DNA from 2 places in the Thioalkalivibrio sp. ALE17 genome. Region 1 is predicted to be linked to the other one. Evidence: predicted binding sites of a transcription regulator. Region 1 holds the regulator's gene; the other holds the start of a gene.
What was found. The regulator sigma-54, encoded in region 1, starts transcription at its own class of promoters, with help from an activator protein. The targets are predictions, from matches to a motif close to TGGCANGNTNCNTGCTT.
Positions count from the first base shown of each region.

Region 2: H609_RS0108670 (nitrate regulatory protein) is a predicted target of sigma-54. The motif match lies at 1,622-1,638, and genes of this name have one in related genera.

Region 1 is NZ_AUDT01000003.1:91,003-94,999, reverse strand. Features, by position in the region: gene lptB (LPS export ABC transporter ATP-binding protein) at 1-674, shown strand, start outside; gene H609_RS0103650 (RNA polymerase factor sigma-54) at 764-2,245, shown strand; gene hpf (ribosome hibernation-promoting factor, HPF/YfiA family) at 2,262-2,600, shown strand; gene H609_RS0103640 (PTS sugar transporter subunit IIA) at 2,604-3,071, shown strand; gene hprK (HPr(Ser) kinase/phosphatase) at 3,123-3,997, shown strand, end outside.
Region 2 is NZ_AUDT01000012.1:46,907-50,903, forward strand. Features, by position in the region: gene H609_RS0108650 (TVP38/TMEM64 family protein) at 1-59, shown strand, start outside; gene H609_RS0108655 (TMEM165/GDT1 family protein) at 1-551, opposite strand, end outside; gene H609_RS0108660 (hypothetical protein) at 855-1,097, shown strand; gene H609_RS0108665 (DsrE family protein) at 1,188-1,544, shown strand; gene H609_RS0108670 (nitrate regulatory protein) at 1,672-2,985, shown strand; gene H609_RS0108680 (CmpA/NrtA family ABC transporter substrate-binding protein) at 3,472-3,997, shown strand, end outside.

The DNA of each region.
Region 1 (3,997 bases):
TGCTCGACCAGGTGGATGTCGACCTCGCACCCGGTGAAGTGGTCGGCCTACTGGGTCCCAACGGCGCCGGCAAGACCACCTGCTTCTACAGCCTGGTCGGGCTGATCCGCCCTAACGCCGGGCGCATCACCCTGGGCGGGCACGACATCACCCGCGCGCCCATTCACGTGCGCGCCCGCGCCGGTCTCGGCTACCTGCCCCAGGAGGCCTCGATCTTTCGCCGCCTGAGCGTGTGGGACAACCTGCAGGCCGTGCTGGAACTGCGTCCCGGACTGGACCGCCACGAACGCCGGCGTATCGGCGACGCGCTGATCGAGGAGTTTCAGCTCGAGACCGTGCGCCACAGCCCCGGGATCGCGCTGTCCGGCGGCGAACGTCGGCGCGCCGAGATTGCGCGGGCCCTGGCCGGTGACCCGCAATTCATCTGCCTGGACGAGCCCTTTGCCGGGGTGGACCCGATCTCGGTGGGCGATATCCAGGATGTAATTCGCCACCTTGCAGCGCGCGGCATCGGGGTTCTGATCTCCGATCACAACGTGCGCGAGACCCTCGGGATCTGCCACAGGGCCTATATTCTGAGCGAGGGGCGCCTGCTGGCCGCCGGGACACCCGACGAGCTACTGGCCGACCCCCAGGTGCGCCAGGTCTATCTCGGCGAGAATTTCCGCCTGTGATGCCGGCACGCGCACAACCCGCGCCGGTGCACAAACCACGAGGCACGATTTAAGATCGCTCTTATGGTCACCCGCGCCCCGCATAGCCAATGCTGAAACCCGGCCTGAATCTTCAGCTGGGTCAGACGCTCACCATGACCCCGCAACTGCAGCAGGCCATTCGCCTGTTGCAGCTGTCCACGCTCGAACTACAGGTGGAGATCCAGCAGGCGCTGGAGAGCAACCCGATGCTGGAGCAGGTGGAGGACGAGGACGAGATGGCCGCGACCGAGCGCCTGGACGCGGAGGGCGAGGTGGTGGAAGGCGACCGCATGGAGGCCACTACCACCAGCGATGACGTGATTCCCGAGGAGCTCACCACCGACAGCCGCTGGGACGACATCTACGAACCGCCGCCCGCCCCCAAGGGCGTGGATGACCGCGACCCACTGGAGAACACCAGTGACGATGACGGCGAGGGCCTGCAGGACCACCTGCTGTGGCAGCTGCACCTGAGCCACCTGACCCCGCGCGACCAGCGCATCGGCGCGGCCCTGATCGACGCGATCAGCCCCGATGGCTATCTCGAAGGCGACCTCGAGACCCTGGCCGAGACCATCAGCCGCGGCGAGGACGAACCCGTCGGCGTGGACGAGGTCGAGGCGGTCCTGCACTGGATCCAGCAATGCGACCCGCTGGGCGTGGGCGCGCGCGACCTGCGCGAATGCCTGGAGATCCAGCTGCGCGAACTGGCCCCGGACGCCCCCGCCCGCGAGGCCGCCCGGGCGATCCTGGAACACGGCATGGACAGCCTGGGCAAGCGGGATTACAAAGCCCTGCAACGCCAGTCGGGTGTGCGCGACCCGGACGAACTGGCGCGCGCCCTGGACCTGATCCGCACCCTGAACCCGCGGCCGGGCGCGCAGATCAGTGCCGCCACCTCCGAATACGTGGTGCCCGATGTCTACGTGCGCCACACCCCGGAGGGCTGGCGCGTGGAGCTGAACCCGGAGATCGCGCCACGCATCCGTATCAACGACCTCTACGCCGGCATGGTGCGCCAGGTATCGGATGCCCGCGACAGCGCCTTCATGCGCGACCAGCTGCAGGAGGCGCGCTGGTTCCTGAAGAGCCTGCACAGCCGCAACGACACCCTGCTGCGCGTCGCCGAGGCGATCGTCCATCGCCAGCAGGGCTTCCTGGAACACGGCGAGGTCGCGATGCAGCCATTGATCCTGCGCGATATCGCCGAGATCCTGGAGATGCACGAATCGACCATCTCCCGGGTCACAACCCAGAAATACATGCACACCCCGCGCGGGGTCTTCGAGTTCAAGTATTTCTTTTCCAGCCACGTCGGCACCAACGACGGTGGCGAGTGTTCCGCCACCGCCATCCGTGCCATGATTCGCGAATTGATCGACGACGAACCCGCGAACAAGCCGCTCAGCGATGCCCGGCTCGCCCAGATCCTGGCGGACCGGGGCATCAATGTGGCGCGTCGCACCGTAGCCAAGTACCGCGAGGCGATGCACATCCCTTCATCCAGCGAACGCCGGCAGATGGCCTCCATGCCCACCGGCCACAAGTAACCAAGGAGTCCCGACCATGCAGATCAACCTGACCGGCCACCATGTGGACCTCACCGACGCCCTGCGCGACTACGTCAACGAGAAGTTCGCGAAGCTGGAGCGCCACTTCGACAAGGTCATCGACGTGCACGTCGTGCTGACCCACGAGAAGACCCAGAACCAGTTCAACAAGGCCGAGGCGAATCTCCAGGTCAGCGGCAATCACATCCACGCCGAGGCCTCCCACGAGGACATGTACGCCGCCATCGACGCGCTGATCGACAAGGTCGACCGCCAGCTGATCAAGCACAAGGAAAAGGTCAAGGATCATCACCGGGCCGAGGGCGCCCAGCGCAACCGCGAGCAGGCCTCCTGACCCATGTCCATTGCCGAGCTGATCACCGCCGAGCGCATCCGCCTGGAGCCGGAATGCTCCAGTCAGAAGCGGGCCCTGGAGGCCCTGTCGGAACTCCTCGCCGGCGGCGGTGATGCCGGCGGACCGGGCAGCACCGCGATCTTCGAGGCCCTGTCCGCGCGCGAAAAGCTGGGCTCCACCGGCCTGGGCCATGGGGTTGCGATCCCCCATGGCCGCCTGGCCGATCTCGAGGCTCCGCGCGTGGCCGTCCTGCGCCTGGAGAGCGGCGTCGACTTTGACGCCATGGACCACGAGCCGGTCGACATCCTGATCGCCCTGCTGGTCCCGGAGGCCGCCACCAGCGATCACCTCGACCTGCTGGCCCAGCTGGCGCGCGGGCTTTCGCAACCGGACACCATTGCCGCCCTGCGCCGGGCCGGCGATGCCGCCAGCCTGGAACAGGAACTCGTCCGCCGCTTCCGCGAGGGCTGATCCCGTGCGCCCCGCACCCTGCCACGCCACCGATCCCCGCCGGCCCTGCTCATGAACGAGGCACTGGGCGAAGGCGGGATTGCCCGCGACATCAACGTGGAGAGCCTGATCCAGGCTATGGGCAACCGCCTGGATCTGCGCTTCGTGCATGGCGAGCACGCCGCCCCCGACCGCAAGCTGGTCGGCGAGGACGGGGATGACCTGCCACTGGCCGGCCACCTCAACCTGATCCGCCCCAACCGCATCCAGGTCATCGGGGACTTCGAGGCCCGCTACATCGCCGGCCTCAGCGACGACCAGCGCAACGACCTGATCCTGGAGATGGCCCGCACCGGCACCACCGCGGTGATCTTCGCCGAGGACACCTGCCCGTTCTCGGAGATGCCCCATGCCCCGCAGGAGGCGCTGCCGCTGATCCTGTGTTCCAGCACCAGCAGCCACGAGATCATCGCGCTGCTGCGCTACTTCCTGCAGCAGCGTCTGGCGCACTTCGAGGTGCGCCATGGCGTGTTCATGGAGATCCTCGGCATCGGTGTCCTGATCAGCGGGGCCTCCAGCGTCGGCAAGAGCGAGGTGGCGCTGGAGCTGATCTCGCGCGGGCACCGCCTGATCGCCGACGATGCCCCCGAATTTGCGCGTATTGCCCCCGACATCGTGCGCGGTCACTGCCCGGCCCTGCTCCAGGACCTGCTCGAGGTGCGCGGGCTGGGGGTCCTGAACATCCGCGCCATGTACGGCGACTCCGCGATCAAGGGCGGCAAGTACCTGCGGCTGATCATCGACCTGCGCGATCACGGCGAGCCCTCGCCGGTCCCCGACGACCGGCTGAACGGCCGCCGCGGCGAGATCGACATCCTTGGCCTGCGGATCCCGCTGATCAGCCTCCCGGTGGCGCCGGGTCGCAACATCGCGGTGATGATCGAGGC
Region 2 (3,997 bases), on a different contig from region 1:
CAGGCGAGCAGGACCCCGATGCCCAGGGCGAGGAACAGCAGGGCGGCGAGCGCGCGTAACAGCCGCAGGGGCAGGTGGCAGGCGAAGCGCTGGCCCAGCCACACCACCGGGGCATTCGCGAGCACCATGCCGATGGTCGAGCCGATCACGACCAGGATCAGGCTGTCGAAGGTCGCGGCCAGCGCGCCAGTGGCGACCTGGGTCTTGTCGCCCATCTCGACCAGGAAGAACAGCACCGTGGTGGTCCAGAACACGCCGTGCTTCGAGGCGGCCGGCAGCTCGTCCTCGCCATCCGGGACCAGCACCCACGCGGCCATGACGATGAACCCGATCCCGAGCCCCCAGCGCAGCCATTCGTCCGGGATGCTGGCGCCGATCCAGACGCCCGCCAGCGCGGCGAGAAAGTGATTGGCCAGCGTGGCCACCACGATGCCCCAGATGATGGGCCAGGTCTGCTGGTAACGGCAGATCAGGAACAGGGCGAGGAGCTGGGTCTTGTCGCCCATCTCGGCGATGGCGACGATGACGGTGGAGACGAGCAGGGCTTCCATGACGGTCTTCCGGGCCGGGTGGATGGGCAAGACAAGTGACATCGCACCATCCACCCGGCCACGGATGCTGGCGCAATGCCACAGGTCTCGCGGGGCCCGGTGCCGCATCGGCGGCGGGGCTGTCTGCACCACGGGCCTCCGAACGGAGAACCGAATCTGTTGATGCAGACCCCGGTGAGGCCAGGCCACCCGAGTCGCTACTCCCCTGAAGCTGGACGGATTCTAGTCATCCCGGTCCGCGCGGGCAAGGACGATCGCGGCTCCGGGCTGCGCCGCTGACGAGGCTTGGGTAGCATGCGCGCGATGAAACGCTTCCTTTACTGGGTCGATCGGGCCCCCCTTTGGCTGTTCGCACTGCTGGTTGCGACCGTCGGCCTGGCCCCCTGGATCCCCGAGCCGCATGTCGCAGAGAAACTGCGCTGGCTGTTTGCCGGGGAGCTGACCCGGCCACTCGACGTGCTCGACCTGGTCGTCCATGCCGTGCCCTGGCTGTTGATGGCGTTCAAGCTCTATCGCAACAGTCTCACCACGAAGGGCGCCCCCTGAGCCGATTGTTTCTCCCTGGCTTGTGGGAAATCGACGCGCCGCTTGCCGGCCGCTACCGTTTTCGCACCTTTTCAACCCCGGGAGATTCCCATGCGCTTTATTGTTGCCGTCACCGCCGGTACCGACGACCCGACCCGCGCCACGCTTGGCATGATCGCCGCCAATGTGGCCAAGCAGCAGGGCCACGATGTGACCGTCTGGCTGCAGGGCGAGGCCGTGAACATCGCCAACCGCAACGTGTACGACAAGATCGTCGGCCACAACATGCCGGCAATGAAGGACATCGTGGATTCGCTGGTGAGTGAAGGCGTTCCGTTCTGGGCCTGCGAGGCCTGCGCCAAGGGTCGCGACGTCGGCGAGCACAACTTCCTGCCGAACGCCGAGATGGCCGGCATGGGCCACTACGTCCAGGCCGTCGCCGAGTTCGACCGCTCCATGAGCTTCTGATCGGCCGGGCCGTTCCGCGGGCGGGGCGTGATGCCCCGCCCGTTTTTGTTTGTACCCCCGCTGTCAGTCGGTCGAACTGGCACATTGCATGCTTGTTTGTTCCGGGAGTGATTCACGGACGACGAGCATGACCCAGAACACACCCCCGAGTTTTTCCCTCGAAGAGTCCATTGGCGATTTCCTGGTCGCCTCGCGCAAGTGCGAGGTGGTGAGCCTGGAGCGCCTGCTGGAGGCGGTGCAGCTGGTCGGGCGCATCCGCGCGCTGGTGCATGCCCTGCAGCGCGAGCGCGGGGCCTCCAGCCTCTGGATCGGGTCCGGCGGCCAGCGCTATACCCGCGAACTGGAGCAGTACCGGGCCGAATCGGACGCCGCCGCGGCCGCGTTCCGCGAGCACCTGGATGGCTGGTTGGCCCCGGACGCCTGCGCCCATGGCCGTAGCCGGCTGCTGGGGCGCATGGCGCTGGCGCTGCATGGCCTGTCCGGCCTGGGCAGCCTGCGCGAGGAGGTCCTGGAGCTGACCCTGAGCCCGATGGACTCGACTCGCGGCTTCAGCGAGCTGATTCGCGCCCTGATGGCCCTGGTGTTCGAGGCTGCGGATTCGGCGACCGATCCCGAGGTCTCGCGGGCCCTGGTGGCCCTGCTGAACTTCATGCAGGGCAAGGAACTGGCAGGGCAGGAGCGCGCGATCGGGGCCGCCGGGTTTGGCGCCGCGAACTTCGAGCCCGAACTGCGCCAGGCGCTGGTCCATCGGATCGATGCCCAGGAACGGGCGTTCCGTATCTTCTCCGAGTTCGCGGCACCGGCGGCCTGTGCCGCCTGGCGCGAACTGCAGACGGCGGCCTTCGCGGCGGACATCGAGCGCCTTCGCCGTCGGGCCTGTACCGAGGCCTCCGGGCACCACGACCCCGCCCGGGCCGAGGAATGGTTTGCCTGTACCACCGCGCGCATCGACGCGATGAAGGAGATCGAGGATCTGCTGGAGATGCACCTGAACGAGTGCTGCTCGGCACGCATCACGGCGGATCGCGCGGACCTCGGCGCGGTGCGTGACCGGGTTGCGCAACTCGCCGAGTCGGAACTGCGCGACAGCGTGCCGTATGCGGTGTTCTTCGGCGCGCCGGAGGGGCTGGAGCCCTCGCAGGAGGAGGGCGATGCCGCACTCAACGTACCGATCGTCGGACACTCGGTGATGGACCTGGTGCAGCGCCAGGCGGCCCGGCTGCAGTCGGTGGAGGACGAGCTGCATGCGGCACGCCAGGCCCTGGCCGAGCGCAAGACCATCGAGCGTGCCAAGGCCCTGCTGATCCAGCACCGTGGCCTCAGCGAGGATCAGGCCTACAAGCTCCTGCGCCAGACGGCGATGAACCAGAACCGGCGCCTGGCCGAGGTCGCCGAGGCGACCGTCGCGATGTCCGATCTGCTGGGCAAGGGCGGCCTGTAGCCAGCCTTGGGAAAGGGATGCCGGTGGGGGTGCCCCTGTGGGAGCGGGCTTGCCCGCGAAGCCCCTGCCCGTGGCGGACACTGGCAGGGGCTTCGCCGCCAGGGCGGCTCCTACAGGTAGTGCACCAGCCCGGTTCATCTGCACCGCCAGCGCGCCCCAGGTTGGTGCCTCCGGGATCGGCTTCGGGACTTCGGGCTTCCCGCAAACGTTCGACCCGATGTTCGAAACCATCCGATTTTCCCGTGCCATGGCGCGATTGTGCCTCGCGGGGTCGATTCGTAACGGCGAATTGGCACACCTCCTGCAGGAGTATCGGTAAGACGAGCCAACGGCGGTTCGTCGCCTGACAACAGGGAGACCCGGTGACCGGGCCTCCGATGGGACTGGACAAAGGCGTCCATCACCCGGCTGCAAACGCGGCCGGGCTGATGCGGCGCCTTTTTTCGTTTTTGGGATGTGTTTGCTGACAAGGGGAGTGAACCCGCAATGACCGATCACACGAATGACACGAAAAAGACCGCCGGCCTGTCGCGCCGGCGCTTCCTTCAGGCCGGCGGCGTTCTGGCAGGTGGCGCCGCCTTGGGGATGCATCCGGACTTTTTCCGGGCGGCGGCCTATGCCGGGGGATCCGAAGGGCTGGAAAAGACCAGCCTGGAGTTCGGATTTATCCCCCTGACCGACTGTGCCCCGCTGGTCGTTGCCCAGGAGAAGGGGTATTTCGCGCGCCACGGTCTCGACGTCCATGTGGCCAAGGAGGCTTCCTGGGCCAATATCCGCGACAAGGTCTCCGTTGGGAGCCTGGATGGCGGGCACATGCTGGCGGGAATGCCGATTGCCGCGACGCTGGGCGTGGGTGCTACCCAGCGCAACACGATCACGGGGTTCAGCATGGACCTCAACGGCAACGCGATCACCGTTTCCAACGAGCTCTACGACCGGATGGTCGAGGCCGATCCCGAGGCCATGAACGAACGGCCGATTTCCGCGCGCGCCCTGAAGAAGGTCATTGATG